Regions from separate parts of the Providencia manganoxydans genome, predicted to be linked through region 3. Evidence: predicted binding sites of a transcription regulator. Region 3 holds the regulator's gene; each other region holds the start of a gene.
What was found. The regulator ArgR, encoded in region 3, controls arginine synthesis, uptake and breakdown. The targets are predictions, from matches to a motif close to ANTGAATAAAAATACANT.
Positions count from the first base shown of each region.

Region 1: a site for ArgR is predicted at 3,358-3,375, ahead of argC (N-acetyl-gamma-glutamyl-phosphate reductase). Genes of this name have one in related genera too.
Region 2: a site for ArgR is predicted at 2,933-2,950, ahead of argA (amino-acid N-acetyltransferase). Genes of this name have one in related genera too.

Region 1 covers NZ_CP067099.1:4,192,290-4,198,054, reverse strand. Annotated here, with positions in the region: gene ppc (phosphoenolpyruvate carboxylase) at 1-719, shown strand, start outside; gene metF (methylenetetrahydrofolate reductase) at 1,046-1,930, opposite strand; gene argE (acetylornithine deacetylase) at 2,157-3,311, opposite strand; gene argC (N-acetyl-gamma-glutamyl-phosphate reductase) at 3,414-4,418, shown strand; gene argB (acetylglutamate kinase) at 4,457-5,233, shown strand; gene JI723_RS19205 (argininosuccinate synthase) at 5,312-5,765, shown strand, end outside.
Region 2 covers NZ_CP067099.1:3,494,566-3,500,330, forward strand. Annotated here, with positions in the region: gene mltA (murein transglycosylase A) at 1-871, opposite strand, end outside; tRNA gene JI723_RS15900 (tRNA-Met) at 1,095-1,171, shown strand; tRNA gene JI723_RS15905 (tRNA-Met) at 1,203-1,279, shown strand; tRNA gene JI723_RS15910 (tRNA-Met) at 1,307-1,383, shown strand; gene amiC (N-acetylmuramoyl-L-alanine amidase AmiC) at 1,471-2,718, opposite strand; gene argA (amino-acid N-acetyltransferase) at 2,964-4,307, shown strand; gene JI723_RS15925 (hypothetical protein) at 4,371-4,940, opposite strand; gene recD (exodeoxyribonuclease V subunit alpha) at 4,992-5,765, opposite strand, start outside.
Region 3 covers NZ_CP067099.1:4,008,990-4,014,754, forward strand. Annotated here, with positions in the region: gene JI723_RS18250 (helix-turn-helix domain-containing protein) at 221-493, shown strand; gene mdh (malate dehydrogenase) at 576-1,514, opposite strand; gene argR (transcriptional regulator ArgR) at 2,005-2,475, shown strand; gene mpl (UDP-N-acetylmuramate:L-alanyl-gamma-D-glutamyl-meso-diaminopimelate ligase) at 2,671-4,050, opposite strand; gene fbp (class 1 fructose-bisphosphatase) at 4,218-5,225, shown strand; gene ppa (inorganic diphosphatase) at 5,437-5,765, shown strand, end outside.

The DNA of each region.
Region 1 (5,765 bases), 180 kb from region 3:
ACTTACTGCCACCACCTGAGCCAAAACAAGAGTGGAAATCTGTAATGGATTCTCTATCTGATGTTTCTTGTGCTATGTATCGTGACTATGTCCGCGAACAGCCTGACTTTGTGCCTTACTTCCGCGCTGCAACACCTGAGCTTGAATTAGGTAAATTACCACTAGGCTCACGTCCTGCAAAACGTCGCCCAACGGGGGGGGTTGAAACTTTACGTGCTATCCCATGGATTTTTGCGTGGACTCAGAACCGTTTAATGCTCCCTGCATGGTTAGGGGCAGGCGCTGCACTGAAGCATGTGATTGAACAAGAAGGCAAACAAGCTGTATTGGATGAAATGTGGCAGCAATGGCCTTTCTTCAACACACGTATTGCTATGTTAGAAATGGTGTATGCGAAAGCGGACTTATGGCTCGCTGAATATTACGACCACCGTTTGGTGGAAGAGCGCCTTTGGCCTCTTGGCTTGAAACTACGTGAACAGCTTTCTGAAGATATCAAAAGTGTGTTAGCTGTTTCGAAAGATGAGGCACTGATGGCTGATTTGCCATGGATTGCTGAATCAATTGCCTTACGTAATGTTTACACAGATCCATTAAACGTTTTACAGGCAGAATTACTACACCGCTCTCGCCAGCAAGAGCAGCCAGATCCGCGCGTTGAGCAAGCATTGATGGTGACCATTGCCGGTGTTGCCGCGGGTATGCGTAATACGGGTTAATATAATTATATCTATATAAAGATAAAGGCTACTATATTATTGGTAGCCTTTATTGCTTATAAATCAGTAAATTGATAATGATAAAAGTAATTAATCATCTAAAAATTGTTCTAGAGTTGTCGTGTTTTCACTATTCTTAAATTGTGTAATTATTGTTCTATAGATTTTAGCTTTGTTTCGACTTCGTTATAATTTTATATTTCAAATGGTTAGATTTTTTAGTTGCAGAACTAATCAAAGTAATAACTTGAATAATATAGAGTATTAGCTTAGGTGATGGAGTTAGGACCACATCAATTGCAGTCCTAATAAATGATCGGCGAGTCTTACGGTCTTACCCCTAACGTATGGCAAATAGCATAAGTTAGTTCAGAGCGGTTCAACGTATAAAAATGGAAATCCTTCACACCTTCTCGGCTTAAAATTTTCACCATATCCATCGCAATCGATGCACCAACTAAATTGCGGCTTTCGGGGTCATTATCTAACCCTTCATACATTTTGCTCATCCATGATGGAATACGTACGTTGGTGAGCTTGGCAAAACGCTCTAGCTGGCGGAAATTTGAAACAGGCAAAATACCCGGTACGATTTCCACATCAATGCCTGTTGCGACACAACGGTCGCGAAAGCGTAAATAGCTTTCAACATCAAAAAAGAATTGGGTGATCGCGCGGTTAGCACCTGCATCAATTTTCTTTTTTAAGCTAATTAAGTCTGCCTGAGCGCTTTTCGCTTCAGGATGGACTTCAGGGTAAGCAGCAACAGAAATATCAAAGTCGGCTTCGGTTTTCAGTAATTCGACTAAATCCGCTGCATACATATCGGGTTTGCTACTGTTATCGGGTAAATCACCACGCAGTGCCACGATTTGACGAATTCCACTATTCCAATAATCACGTGCGATCTCTTTTAATTCATCGCGTGATGCATCGATACAAGTCAAATGAGGAGCCGCGATGAGACCCGTTTTTTCTTTAATGTCTTTAATAATGCTATGGGTTCTATCACGTTCGCCTGAATTTGCGCCGTAGGTCACAGAGACAAACTTAGGTTTAAGATTCTTTAACCGATCAATCGATTTCCAGAGAGTTTGTTCCATCTCTTCAGTACGCGGCGGAAAAAATTCAAAGGAGACATTAATCTGCCCATCTAACTCTGCCAAATTTTGGTTTAGCGCCTCGCGCTGATTTGCGTGAAAAAAACTCATACCCTGCCTCTCGTGACATTAAGTCTTGCAATCGTAATTGTATCGATAGTTTATTATATCCATTTACGCGTCTATACGTTTAGACGTCTAAATAGAGATTACCGAATATTTAAATAGAGTCAACACTTAAATGAAATAGTCACAGTGAGAGTTTTTCAGAGGCAATAGGAAAAAAATTCAAGTTGAAGGAAGCGCAACAGCAAGATGTTATTGCGCTTATCAAATTTTATTCAGTCAGACAAAAATGTTCAATCAGCTGACCAATCAGTTGGCGGGTGGGTTCAATAAATGCGATATCGATAAACTCATCAGGCTGATGAGCTTGTTCAATTGAGCCGGGGCCAAGAACTAAAGTAGGGCAGAGCTCTTGAATAAAAGGGGCTTCCGTACAGTAATTAACAGTATCTGCTTTTTGACCGAGAAGTTGTTCAATCACAGCGACCATTTTATGATCAGTTGGGCATTCATAACCTGGGATAGGAGGATGCAGCGCTTCAATGTCTAAACGACCCGGCCATTTTGCTTTGACTGGTTCAAGGGTTTCATTCAATAGCTCATCGAGATCTTGTAAGGTTAGACCCGGTAAAGGACGAATATCCATGTGTAATTCACAGCAACCACAAATGCGGTTCGCGGCATCACCACCATGAATATGACCGAAATTCATCGTTGGGTAGGGGATCACGAACGCAGGGTTGTTATAACGTTCTTTTAATGTATTACGTAGCGTCATCAAATGGCTAATCGACTCATGCATTAATTCAATTGCATTAACACCTCGGGCTGGATCACTTGAGTGCCCCGACTGACCGGTAATACGAATGGCATTTGAAAGGTGTCCTTTATGCGCACGTATTGGCTGTAACGAGGTAGGTTCACCAATAATGGCAAAGTCAGGGCGTAGTTGAGTACTCGCCGCAAAATAACGTGCCCCCGCCATTGAGGTCTCTTCATCGGCAGTTGCAAGAATATGCAGCGGACGAGTAAATTTGCTCGTATCAATATCACGCAGCGCATCAACAATAAAAGCAAAAAAGCCTTTCATGTCGGCGGTACCTAAGCCATAGAGCTTACCGTCGTGTTCTGTTAATGCAAAAGGATCTTTACTCCAACGGCCTTCATCAAAGGGGACGGTATCTGTGTGGCCACACAACATTAGGCCACCACTGCCTTCACCAATTGATGCTAATAGATTGTATTTATCACGGGTATCCGGTACGGGTTGGATATTAACCGTAAATCCAAGTGTTTCTAGCCAGCCTCCCAGCAATTCAACCAGTGCTTTATTGCTCTGATCGAGTTGTGCATCAGTTGCACTGATGGATGGAGTGGCAATTAATTGACGATAAATCTCAATAAATGCAGGTAATTTAATATTCACTGTTGACAGCCTTTATCCATAATAGTATCAATATTCATGCACTTTATTTGAATAAAAATACACATTAAACTGTTTGGGTCACGAGTACAAGGTAGAAAGTATATGTTGAACACACTCATTATCGGGGCCAGTGGCTATACTGGAGCGGAATTAGCGGCTTATCTGCAACGTCATCCTGAAATAAATCTTCAAGGGTTGATGGTGTCAGCGCAGAGTGCTGATGCAGGTAAATGCTTCTCTGATTTACATCCCCAGTATAAAGGCATCATCGATATTCCAGTGCAACCATTGACCGATGTTGCAGCAGTAGCACAAGGCGTTGATGTCGTATTTCTTGCAACGGCTCATGAAGTGAGCCATGACATCGCCCCTCAATTTTTAGAAGCGGGTTGTGTCGTGTTTGATTTATCAGGCGCCTATCGTGTTCAAGATGCTGCTTTCTATCCACAATACTATGGTTTTGAACATACAAACAGTAAATGGTTAGATCAAGCCGTTTACGGCCTTGCAGAATGGCAGGCTGATAAAATTCGTCAAGCCCAGTTGATTGCGGTACCGGGGTGCTATCCAACTGTTTCTCAGTTAGCGCTTAAACCACTGATTGAGGCTAAATTACTTGATGAACAAATGTGGCCCGTCATTAATGCAACCAGTGGTGTTTCAGGTGCTGGGCGTAAAGCTTCCATGACTAATAGTTTTTGTGAGGTGAGTTTGCAGCCTTATGGCATTTTTACTCACCGTCACCAACCCGAAATTGCAACGCATTTAGGCCGTGAAGTCATTTTCACTCCACATTTAGGCAATTTTGCTCGCGGTATCCTTGCCACGATCACTTGCAAGGTGAAAGCAGGGGTAACTGATGAGCAAATTCGTCAAGTATTTAAAGATGCCTATCAAAGTAAACCGTTGGTGCGTTTATATGACAAAGGCGTTCCGGCACTAAAATCTGTGGTTGGTACACCATTTTGTGATATCGGCTTTGTGCTAAAAGGTGAACATCTGATATTAGTGGGTACAGAAGACAATTTATTAAAAGGCGCAGCTGCACAGGCAGTGCAATGCATGAATATTCGTTTCGATTTTAATGAAACACAATCATTATTTTAGTGCCATCACGGTCAATGAACTTATTAAGGATCAACCCCATGCAACCATTAGTGATTAAATTGGGTGGTGTATTACTCGACAGCGAAGAAGCGCTAGAGAGGCTGTTTACGGCATTGCAAACTTATCGTCAGTCACATCAAAGACCATTAGTCATTGTGCATGGTGGTGGCTGCTTAGTTGATGAATTAATGCAGAAATTGCAATTACCGGTAGTTAAAAAGCAAGGGCTACGCGTCACTCCAGCAGATCAAATTGACATCATTACTGGGGCATTAGCGGGGACTGCTAATAAAACATTATTGGCGTGGGCAACTAAATACCAGCTACAAGCGGTTGGTCTATCATTAGGTGATGGGCAAAGTGCGGTAGTGACTCAACTTAATGATGAACTAGGTCATGTTGGCAGTGCGAAACCGGGCAATGCGAAATTACTGCAATTACTATTAGATGCAGATTATTTACCAATTATCAGTTCAATTGGTGTGACATCGGATGGTTTATTAATGAACGTCAATGCAGACCAAGCGGCTACAGCGATTGCACAGGCATTGAATGCAGATTTAGTTCTATTGTCTGATGTGAGCGGCATTCTTGATGGTAAAGGCCAAAAAATTGATGAAATGACGACGGAGAAAGCTCAGAAATTAATTGAACAAGGCATTATTACCGACGGCATGATTGTAAAAGTCAATGCGGCACTTGATGCAGCAACCACCTTACAGCGACCCGTTGATATTGCGAGTTGGCGTCATGCGGAGCAATTACCCGCACTATTTAATGGTACCTCCATCGGAACTCGAATTTTAGCATCGTAAGTGAGATGCATGCGGTTAGCTTTGCTAATCAAATAAACAAATGAACTCTTAATTAAGCGGAATCGGGATAGATAAGTTATGAAAAAGGGCATCAAAAAAATTGTATTAGCGTACTCAGGTGGTTTAGATACATCAGCAATTATTCCATGGTTAAAAGAAAACTATGATGATTGTGAAGTAGTTGCATTCGTTGCTGATGTTGGGCAAGACAGAGAAGATCTGGTTGGTGTTGAACAAAAAGCGCTGCAATCAGGGGCATCTGAATGCTATGTCGTCGATCTGCGCGAAGAATTTATCAAAGAATATATTTACCCAGTATTAAAAACAGGCGCTCTTTATGAAGGTAGCTACCTATTAGGGACGTCAATGGCGCGCCCAATTATTGCTAAAGCGCAAGTTGAAATTGCATTGAAAGTGGGTGCTGATGCTGTTGCTCATGGCGCAACAGGTAAAGGCAACGACCAAGTTCGTTTTGAAAGTACATACACTGCGTTAGCACCTCAATTAAAAGTGGTTGCGCCATGGCGTGAGT
Region 2 (5,765 bases), 510 kb from region 3:
ATGCGGTGCCAGGTGGTATCAATGTTTTATCAGAAGCAACAGAAGCTTTAGCAATCAGCGGTACTGCACTTGCCCCTCTTACTGGTACAAATGATTGTGGTTTAAAGAAAACAAATGAAGCATTCTCTTCAAGTAGCTGGCGAACTTCTTGCTCACTGTGGCTATTTGTCCAATCATGGATTGCTTGCAGAGACATTTTTTCTAAAGGAACTTCACCACGATCTACAAGAACCTTACCGATGCTTTTATATCCATGACCATTTTTGCCTGCGTAACCAAAGAAATTTAATGGGCTACCATCACCAAAATCAACATAGCCACTGCCTTGTACTTCCATCATAAAATTATCAACAGCTGAGTTGCTATAAGCCAAAATCAAATTATCGCTTAAAGCACCATTATAGATGGCAGCACGGCTAGGCAATCGTTTCTTTCCTTTTGGCGGCATGGCATAAAGTGGATGTTGGAAAGTGCCTTGTTTAGTACGACGTGCTTCAATAACTGGGGTATAGTAACCCGTAAATTGCACGTTACCGTAGTTATCTACCCCTTCCATCTGGAAAGCGGTTAAATTGAAATTTGCCAACAATTTAGGATCACCACCCGCAACTAACCAGTTTTCAATTGCATGGTAGGTATCATTGTTATTTTGAAAGAGTCTTGGTGATGCATTTTTGATTTCAGTAATTTGGCGCTCGAAGTCTTGCGAGTTGACAGGACGCCCCTGAACATTCAGTTGGCTGACTTGTTTAAGATCTTGATTTAAACGTCCATCTTTATATTGCTGCCCTTTGTCCGTCGGATGAGACTGACAACCCGCCAACAACGAAATAAATGCCCCTGCGACACACCATTTTTGCCATAGTTTCATATCATAATGCCCACACCAATCCAATATGTAGCGCACAATAGCAAACCCAAATCAATAATGAAATGACAAAAATTATTTAGTACGTTAATTAATTCATTCACTCATACATGAGTTTAATAAATGAGCATGGAGAGTGATTTTTGTTCTATTTATGCGAAATTTTGAAAAAAAACACGAAAAAACTTGCATCAGATCTCATCCCGAGTATAGTGCCCGCATCGGACGCGGGGTGGAGCAGCTTGGTAGCTCGTCGGGCTCATAACCCGAAGGTCGTTGGTTCAAATCCAGCCCCCGCAACCAATAATAAGTTAGTATCAAAATATATTTCAGGCGCGGGATGGAGCAGCCTGGTAGCTCGTCGGGCTCATAACCCGAAGGTCGTCGGTTCAAATCCGGCTCCCGCAACCAATATCCCTGAAATATACCCTCTTCTGTCGCGGGGTGGAGCAGCTTGGTAGCTCGTCGGGCTCATAACCCGAAGGTCGTTGGTTCAAATCCAGCCCCCGCAACCAATTTTCGTCATTTCCAATAGAATCCACAAATAAAAAAGGCAACTCACATCTCTGTTCGCCGCCTCTTAAAAACGCAATATCATCTGATTAATTTCTTATGGCAAGTTCACCGCCATTGCGGAAATAAGCTTTAATTCCATGAAAGATTGATTCAGCCATTTGCTGCTGAAATTTAGCCGTTTTTAGTTTTCGCTCTTCCTCAAGGTTACTGATAAACGCCGTCTCAACTAAAATAGAGGGGATCTCCGGTGCTTTAAGTACCGCGAAGCCTGCTTGATCGACTTTGTTTTTATGTAAGCGGTTCACTTTCCCCATACGCTTTAACACTTCATCACCAAACTTCAAGCTATCATTGATGGTCGCCGTTTGCACTAAATCAAGCATCGTATGGTCAAGGTATGCGTCTCCACTTTTACTCACCCCACCAATTAAGTCAGCTTCGTTTTGAGTTTGAGCAAGGTAGCGGGCTGTGTTACTCGTCGCCCCTTTAGTTGATAACGCGAACACAGAAGAACCATTTGCAGAGCGATTAGTGAAAGCATCAGCATGAATTGAGACAAACAAGTCCGCTTGCATTTTCCGCGCCTTCGCAACTCTAACTTTTAATGGGATAAACACATCTTCATTACGTGTCATATAAGCACGCATTTCAGGATCTTTATCAATTAGCGCCTTTAAACGCCGTGCGATTTGCAGCACCACGTCTTTTTCGCGTGTTTTATATTTACCCATTGCCCCGGGATCTTCACCGCCATGACCTGGGTCTATCATGATAATAATTGGGCGATCTCTACCTGCTTGACCTGGTTTTTTGGCCTGAGCAGGCATTTTTTCTTCTAAATCACCTTTATTGTAATCTTCTAGTAATGCCAATAATGGATCATCATTTGCACTAACACCCTGCGGATAGAAATCCATCACTAAACGATTTTTAAATTCAGCAACTGGGCCTATAGTAAAAATCTGTGGGCTAACTTTATTTTTAACTTCAAAAACCAAACGTACTGTTTTTGGATCGAATTGTCCGACCCTAACTAATTTTAAGTGAGGATCTCGAGATTGAATTTGCGTTCCCATTTGCTTCAGAACATTATTCAGCTGCACACCTTCGAGATCAATAACTATGCGCTCAGGATTGTGTAATACCAACTGACGATATTTTAATGGGACAGTCGATTCTAACGTTACTCGTGTATAAGACGATGCCGGCCAAATACGAACGGCAATAACGTTACTACTCGCAGCAAAACCGAATGGGCTAACGCTGAGCAACATAACTGCCGCTGCCCCTTTGATAAAGCGGCGCTTCGATGAACTGTGATCTCGGTGACTCATCAATAATTCCGAACCTAAAACATAATATCAGGTGATTTTAGAATAAAAGCCAAGTAGAGGCCAGAAAGATAACTCTAACGAATCATTAGCATACTGTCATCAAGAATACACATTTAAATATAGAGATATGTAAACTCAAATAATAAAAATGTTACAAGTCTTATCTTATCTTTTACTTGATATTTATCGCTAAAAAGAATAAAAATACATAATTAACGAATAAAAATTCACTTAAGAGGGTGGTTATGAAAGAGCGCAGCACCGAATTGGTTGATGAATTTCGCCATTCGGTACCTTATATCAATGCCCACCGCGGCAAAACGTTTATTATTATGCTTGGTGGCGAAGCAATTGCGCACGAAAATTTTCCAAGTATTGTCAATGATATAGGGCTATTACATAGCCTTGGGATCCGTATTATTGTTGTTTATGGCGCTCGCCCACAAATTGAAGGCATTTTAGCTGAACATAATTATGAGGCTATTTACCATAAACATACTCGGGTTACTGATTCGAATACACTTGAATATGTTAAACAAGCCTCAGGCGCTTTATTACTTGATATTACTGCACGTTTATCAATGAGCCTGAACAATACGCCATTACAAGGTGCCCACATCAATGTCGTTAGTGGAAACTTTGTTATTGCCCAACCACTTGGTGTTGATGATGGTGTTGATTATTGTCACAGCGGACGTATTCGTCGTATTGATGAAGATGCTATCAATAAGCAACTCGACAATGGTTCTATCGTGCTAATTGGCCCAGTTGCTGTTTCTGTCACAGGAGAAAGCTTCAACCTCACTTCCGAAGAAGTTGCTACTCAACTCGCTGTCAAAATGAAGGCGGAAAAGCTGATTGGTTTTTGCTCTTCGCAAGGTGTTGCTGATAAAGAAGGTAATATTTTATCTGAGCTGTTCCCCAATGATGCAGAAATTCGTATTCAAGAATTAGAATCTGAAGGTGATTATTACTCAGGAACCGTTCGTTTCTTACGCGGAGCTGCGAAGGCTTGTCGCCGCGGAGTGCGTCGTAGCCACCTATTAAGCTATCAAGAAAATGGAGCATTGATCCAAGAACTATTTTCCCGTGAAGGTATCGGTACGCAAATTGTTATGGAAAGCGCAGAGCAAATCCGCCGTGCCAATATTAATGATATCGGAGGGATCCTTGAGCTTATTCGCCCTCTTGAACAACAAGGTATCCTAGTTAGACGATCGAGAGAACAACTTGAGATGGAAATTGATAAATTTACCATCATTGAACGCGATAGCTTAATTATCGCATGTGCTGCGCTATACCCCTACCCCGATGAAAAATTAGGTGAAATGGCCTGTGTTGCAGTGCATCCTGACTATCGCAGCTCCTCTCGAGGAGAAGAGTTATTACATCGTGTCGCATTACAAGCAAAACAATTAAGGCTAGATAAATTGTTTGTCCTTACAACACGTAGCATCCATTGGTTCCAAGAGCGAGGCTTCGTACCTGCGGAAATTGAAATGTTGCCTGTAAAAAAACAGGCTCTCTATAATTACCAACGACGCTCTAAAATTTTGATGCTTGATTTAAAAACGCAAGCAGATAAATAACTCACTAAACGACTAACCTAACTCTTAGGTTAGTCGTTGGTTATGCACTTATGATTTAGGCTATTACGCTATTTGCACTATGCGTGATTTTTCACAGAGTGGGAAGCTATCAATCACAGGCTGGATGAGTGCTGACATCTCTGCAAATGAAGTACCATAGAAATAGAATGCAGTTTCTGTCGGTCCTTCCCAAACGCCATGGATTGCACCTATCTCTTCAACAGCCTCATCCAGTTTATCGAAAATTTCATTAATATCGCTATTTTCATAAACCTCATCAGGTAATTCAGTACCATTGAAATATAGCGCCAGCCCTTCTTCATCACCAAACTCAATTACGGTGTCTTCACCATGAATGACTAAGCGAGATCCTTTAGGAGCTAACATTGATGAAAACAATTGAATAATCAAGCTAATATTCTCATCGCTTGCATCTGCAACCGCGAGTTCAATATCGCACTCTTCGGCTTCACCATTATCAGAAAGTAAAGTTCCACCACCAGTCACTTGGATTTCTTTTCCCATTCCTTGCATGACTTGTGTAAATGCATCCTCTAAATCAGCACGTCTTTCCGGTTCAATCCTAGCTTTTAATGTTACCGTCATCGCCGTCATTTCTTGCTGGTTTTCCATATCATTACCTTTTTGCATTTAAATCCAATTATATTGCCAAAACTACGGGTGTTACTTTTCTTTGGCACTCAAAAGCTGTATTGCCAAACCACTACGCCGTTTGGTTGGTGTTTCAATAGCGCGACGAATGATTTTCATACCGCAATACAATGAAAGTTCTTTTTTTGCCCGAGTAATTGCTGTGTAGACGAGCTCACGAGTCAATACAGGCGAATATACCTTCGGTAAAACTAAAGCGGTATGAGTAAACTCCGAACCCTGTGATTTATGAACCGTCATTGCATAAGCTGTTTCATGCAATGGTAAACGATTAGGCTGAATACCTTTAATTGTTCCATCTGGGTATTGAAAGTATGCCCTTAATGCACCATCTTCATCTGGAAGTATGATACCTATATCACCATTAAATAAGCCTAGTGGGCTATCATTACGGCTGATCATAATAGGCCTTCCTGCATAATGTTTGTTCATCTGATTGTATGGACGGTGGATCAACCCTTGCCGATGAAGCAGTTTTTCTAGCTTGTCATTGATCCCCATAACACCATAAGGGCCATCTCTCAAAGCAGTCAATAACCGATATTGATTAAACTTATGTAACACCTCAGAAGCAAGCTGCCTAGTTTTTACTGCTAACAGATATTCCTGATAAAAGCCTGCCGCTGCAATCAACATTTGTGCATAATCGTCTTCATCTTGTTGTAAGTATGTATGCACATCGGCTAAGTCCTTAGTTAATAATTTTTCAGCGTGCTTTGTATCACCTTCATTGACCGCTAAAGCTAACTGCCCTATTCCTGAAGATGCAGAGAAACGATAACTTTT
Region 3 (5,765 bases):
CTTATATTAGCTCACAAATATAAATGCTAAATCTTTCTCATATTTCACAAAAATAAAATACCTTTCATAAAACTGAATTTTCAGAAAAAATTAGAAATACTTTTGGGAAATTTCTGTTATTTTATTTCCAATAACAGGACGATTGCAGTGAATGTATCACAATCTTCTGTTAGATGTACCACTAACTCTACATGATTCTGAGTAAAAAAAGGACTAAAAAATGATTTTACGGAAATCGGATTGGCACCCAGCAGATATTATTGCGGCTTTACGTAAGCGAGGCACAACTTTAGCCGCGATTTCTCGCCATGCGGGACTGAGTTCATCAACACTTGCTAATGCATTATCTCGTCCATGGCCAAAAGGTGAATGGATTATTGCTAATTTCCTCGAGATCCATCCCTCTGAAATATGGCCAAGTCGCTATTTCAATCCAGTTACAGGTGAATTGTTGGAAAGAAAAGTAAGAGATAAGCCACAGTTACAGAGTTGAAAGAACATAAAAAAACCGCTGTTCGACAGTCAATGTCAAATCAGCGGTTTTCATCAAACAATGATGAGGCGATTAACAGTAATTAACCGTTAATGAATTTCTCACCAAGCTCGATATCTTTTTTCAGTACTTCTAGCATCTCTTTCAGTGCTTTTTGTTCAAAGTCACTCAACTTACCGAAAGAGATATGCTCTTCAATACCATTTTTACCTAAGCGAACTGGTTGAGCGAAGAAGCGTGCGTGTTCACCATCACCTTCGGTGTAAACACACTCAATCACATTAGGTTCACCTTGCAGACCACGGATCAGGGATAGACCAAGACGTGCAGCTGCTTGGCCCATAGACAACGTTGCAGATCCGCCACCCGCTTTTGCTTCAACAACCTCGGTACCCGCATTTTGAATACGCTTAGTTAATGCAGCGACTTCTTCATCAGTGAAGTTCACACCAGGGATTTGAGATAATAAAGGTAGGATAGTCACGCCAGAGTGCCCGCCGATAACTGGCACTTCGATCTCGTGAGTTTTTTTGCCTTTCAGTTCAGCAACGAAAGTATTAGAACGAATAATATCCAGTGTTGTCACACCAAATAGACGGTTTTTGTCATATACACCTGCTTTTTTCAGTACTTCAGCAGCGATAGCAACCGTGGTGTTAACTGGGTTAGTGATAATACCGATCAATGCTTTCGGGCAAGTCACCGCAATTTGTTGCACTAAATTACGAACGATACCTGCGTTAACATTAAATAGATCTGAACGATCCATACCAGGCTTACGTGCGACACCTGCCGAGATCAGAACAACATCAGCACCTTCTAGCGCTGGAGTTGCATCTTCACCTGAGAAACCAACAACTTTAACGTCGGTAGGAATGTGGCTAAGGTCTGCGGCGACACCTGGAGTTACTGGTGCGATGTCGTAGAGAGAGAGTTCTGAACCTGCTGGGAGCTGATTTTTAAGAAGAAGGGCCAAAGCCTGACCGATACCACCTGCTGCACCGAGAACTGCAACTTTCATTCTGAAACTCCTTTATTTGTACTTTAAAAAGTATATGAATTCATCTTGTTATGTATTTAGTACATTACCGATAAAAAACAATTCATTAACAGATGCTGAAACATATTAACGCAAATATTTTTTCACATTGATTCTGTCTATTCTAAACAAAATCCTTATCTGTTAATGAGATAACGGGCACTTTTTTAACAAATAGTTTTTATCACTATTGATTTTTGCATAATAAACTGTTTTTACTGCTAATCATGACTTACTTCACAAAGTGATTAACAAAAAATTTACACCTTTTATTAGCAAATTGCATTATCTCTCTATGCGATCAGCCAAATTTTCTCACTAAAATAGGTAACTACTTAAAATAAATTACTATTTTGTTCATTTAATTCATCGCAAATTCAGTATATAAAATCATCATCACGCAATTTTGTTGCATAAAAATTCACATTTACGGATAATGCAACTCAATTTATTGTCAAAGGATGGGTTAATTATGCGTACACCGTCTAAACAAGAAGACTTGGTTAAGGCTTTTAAAGCCCTACTTAAAGAAGAGAAATTTAGTTCTCAGGCAGAGATAGTGATCGCACTGCAAGAACAAGGGTTTGAAAATATCAACCAATCTAAAATTTCCAGAATGCTAACAAAGTTCGGTGCTGTGCGCACTCGTAACGCAAAAATGGAAATGGTCTATTGCTTACCAACGGAGCCGGGCGTACCGACTGCCACTAGCCCATTAAAAAATCTTGTTCTTGATATCGACTATAACCACTCTGTGGTTGTGATTAGAACGAGTCCAGGCGCTGCACAACTAATCGCCCGTTTATTAGATTCTTTAGGCAAAGCAGAGGGGATTTTAGGAAGTATCGCGGGTGACGATACCATTTTTTCAACCCCTGCCAATAACTTCACTACAAAAGAGCTTTACGAAGCGATTCTCACTCTGTTTGATCAAGAGCTTTAATAAAAATACTCTTACAGGCGGGAGCTTCTCGCCTCCTCACTTGGATATTTTGTTGCTGACCTGTCTTTATATAGCCGGTTTATTAGCAATAGCAATGAAAAGGCAGCCTAAGCTGCCAATATATTCGTTATACTTCTAACCGTAGTGTCGTTGGCTGCACTTCAATTAGTTAGAATATAGTTTAATGAGAAAGCATTACTCTTCGTGAGCAGATTCGGCTTTCTTTTTTAGTTCTGCCAATAAATTACTATGGATCCCACCAAAGCCACCATTGCTCATGACTAAAATATGGTCACCTGGCTGTGCCGTTTCGATCACCATATTAGTCAATGTTTCAATATCAGAGCTCCAGCGCGCAGGTTGAACACAATTTTCTGCAATATCAGTGACCATCCAAGGAATATTCGGCGGTTGGAACAAGAACACTTCATCAGCACGCCCAAGCGCTGGCGCGATATCATTTTTGTTGATCCCCATCTTCATGGTATTAGAGCGAGGTTCCAGTACTGCAATAATACGCGAAGTACCACCAACTTTGCTGCGTAATGCCTCTAAAGTCGCTAAAATCGCCGTTGGGTGATGTGCAAAATCATCATAAACACTGACATCATTTTCAACACCACGTAATTCTAAGCGACGGCGGGCATTGATAAATTTATCCAATGCTCGGCAAGCTTCTTCAGCGGGAACACCAACATGATGCGCGGCGGCAATCGCCATTAACCCATTATGAATATTGTGATTACCCACTTGCGACCAGTTTACTTCACCCACTTTTTTAGTTTGGTAGAAAACTTCAAATTGGCTGCCATCATGGCTTAATTTACGAGCTTGCCACTCACCATGTTCACCAACAAGTTCTTGTTCGCTCCAGCACCCCATCCCCATTACTTGCTTTAAGTTCGAATCATTATCAGGCATAAAAATTTTGCCACTACTTGGTACAATGCGAACTAAGTGATGGAATTGCTTTTGGATCGCTTCAAGGTCATCAAAAATATCTGCATGGTCGAATTCGAGATTATTGAGCACCAATGTTCTTGGGCTGTAATGCACAAATTTCGAGCGTTTATCGAAAAATGCACAATCATATTCATCAGCTTCTATCACAAAAAATGGGCTTTCTCCCAATTGTGCGGAAACCTCAAAATTTCCTGGCACACCACCAATTAAAAACCCTGGTTTGTAGCCACAATCTTCTAAAATCCACGCTAACATACCCGCGGTTGTGGTTTTACCATGAGTCCCCGCAACGGCAAGCACCCAACGCTCAGGTAGCACATGATCATGTAGCCATTGAGGGCCAGAAGTATAAGTTAAACCTTTTTCTAATACAGCTTCTACGCATGGATTACCGCGGGTCATTGCATTGCCAATAACCACCATATCAGGTGTGGGTTCGAGCTGACTAGGATCATAACCTTGAATTAGTTCAATACCTTGTTTTTCGAGCAGCGTACTCATAGGAGGGTACACGTTTGCATCAGAGCCCGTGACTTTATGACCAAGTGAACGAGCCAGTATTGCCAAGCTTCCCATAAACGTACCGCAAATACCCAAAATATGTATGTGCATTATTTTCCATCCAATAGCATGAGGTTTGTCACTATTCTACCCATCAAATACAGGTTTATAAATGCATTAACCTATGAATCTTTTTTTAATTTAGATAAACTCCACGCGCAGGGTAAGGTACAATCCCTCCCTGCAAACCTCTGTCAATTATATTCAGGACCTTCGTCATGAAAACATTAGGCGAATTCATCGTCGATAAGCAACAAGATTTTCCTCATGCAACAGGAGAGCTGACGGCGTTACTGTCAGCAATTAAACTGGGCGCTAAAATTATCCATCGTGATATTAATAAAGCTGGACTGGTAGACATTCTTGGCACGAGCGGTGTTTCGAATGTTCAAGGTGAAGTCCAAATGAAGCTTGACCTGTATGCAAATGAAAAACTGAAAGCGGCTTTGAAAGCACGCGGAGAAGTTGCCGGTATTGCCTCTGAAGAAGAAGACGAAATTGTCATTTTCGAAGGTGACCGTGCAGAAAACGCGAAATACGTCGTTTTAATGGATCCACTGGATGGTTCTTCAAATATCGATGTAAACGTTTCCGTCGGCACAATCTTCTCAATTTACCATCGTATAACTCCAATTGGCCAACCTGTGACTGAAGCTGATTTCTTGCAGCCAGGTCATCGTCAAGTCGCCGCTGGCTATGTTGTTTATGGCTCATCAACCATGCTAGTTTATACTACGGGTTGTGGCGTGCATGCCTTCACTTATGATCCATCTCTTGGCGTATTCTGCCTATCTCATGAGAAAGTCATGTTTCCAGCAGAAGGAAAAATGTATTCAATCAACGAAGGTAACTATATCAAGTTCCCTATGGGGGTTAAAAAATACATTAAGTACTGCCAAGAACAAGATGAGGCAACTGGGCGTCCATATACGACACGTTACATTGGTTCATTAGTCGCAGATTTCCATCGTAACTTGCTAAAAGGTGGCATTTATATCTACCCAAGCACAGCAAGTCATCCAAATGGTAAACTTCGTCTATTGTACGAGTGCAACCCAATTGCTTTCCTTGCAGAGCAAGCCGGCGGTAAAGCGAGTAATGGCCGTGATCGTATCTTAGATATTATCCCAAGTGAGCTTCACCAACGAGCGCCGTTCTTTGTTGGAACTGAGTCTATGGTTGAAAAAGCAGAATCATTCATGCGTGAATTCCCTGACACTGAATAATCTGTTTCACTGAGCAAAGGCGGGAAATCTCGCCTTTTTTGTTTTGCATTCTCAGCTTTTTTTTATGAATGTCCTACCAACTAGTGAGTTTTACCCCTCTTTACGGCTATAATACCCCCCACGTTATGTATCAATCATGATAGCAGTTGTATTTTTTACGACTTAACATATTGATGACTATATTAGTTTTTAACATAAAGGATACTTTTCCATGGGCCTGAACAATGTACCGGCAGGTAAAGAACTGCCAGAAGATATCTACGTTATTATCGAAATCCCTGCTAACGCAGATCCAATCAAATATGAAGTTGATAAAGACTCTGGCGCTCTGTTTGTCGATCGTTTCATGTCTACCGCGATGTTCTATCCATGTAACTATGGTTACATCAACCACACGCTGTCTTTAGACGGTGATCCTGTTGATGTGTTAGTCCCTACCCCATACCCATTACAACCGGGTTCAGTGATCCGTTGCCGCCCAGTTGGCGTACTGAAAATGACTGATGAGTCAGGTGAAGATGCGAAACTGGTTGCAGTACC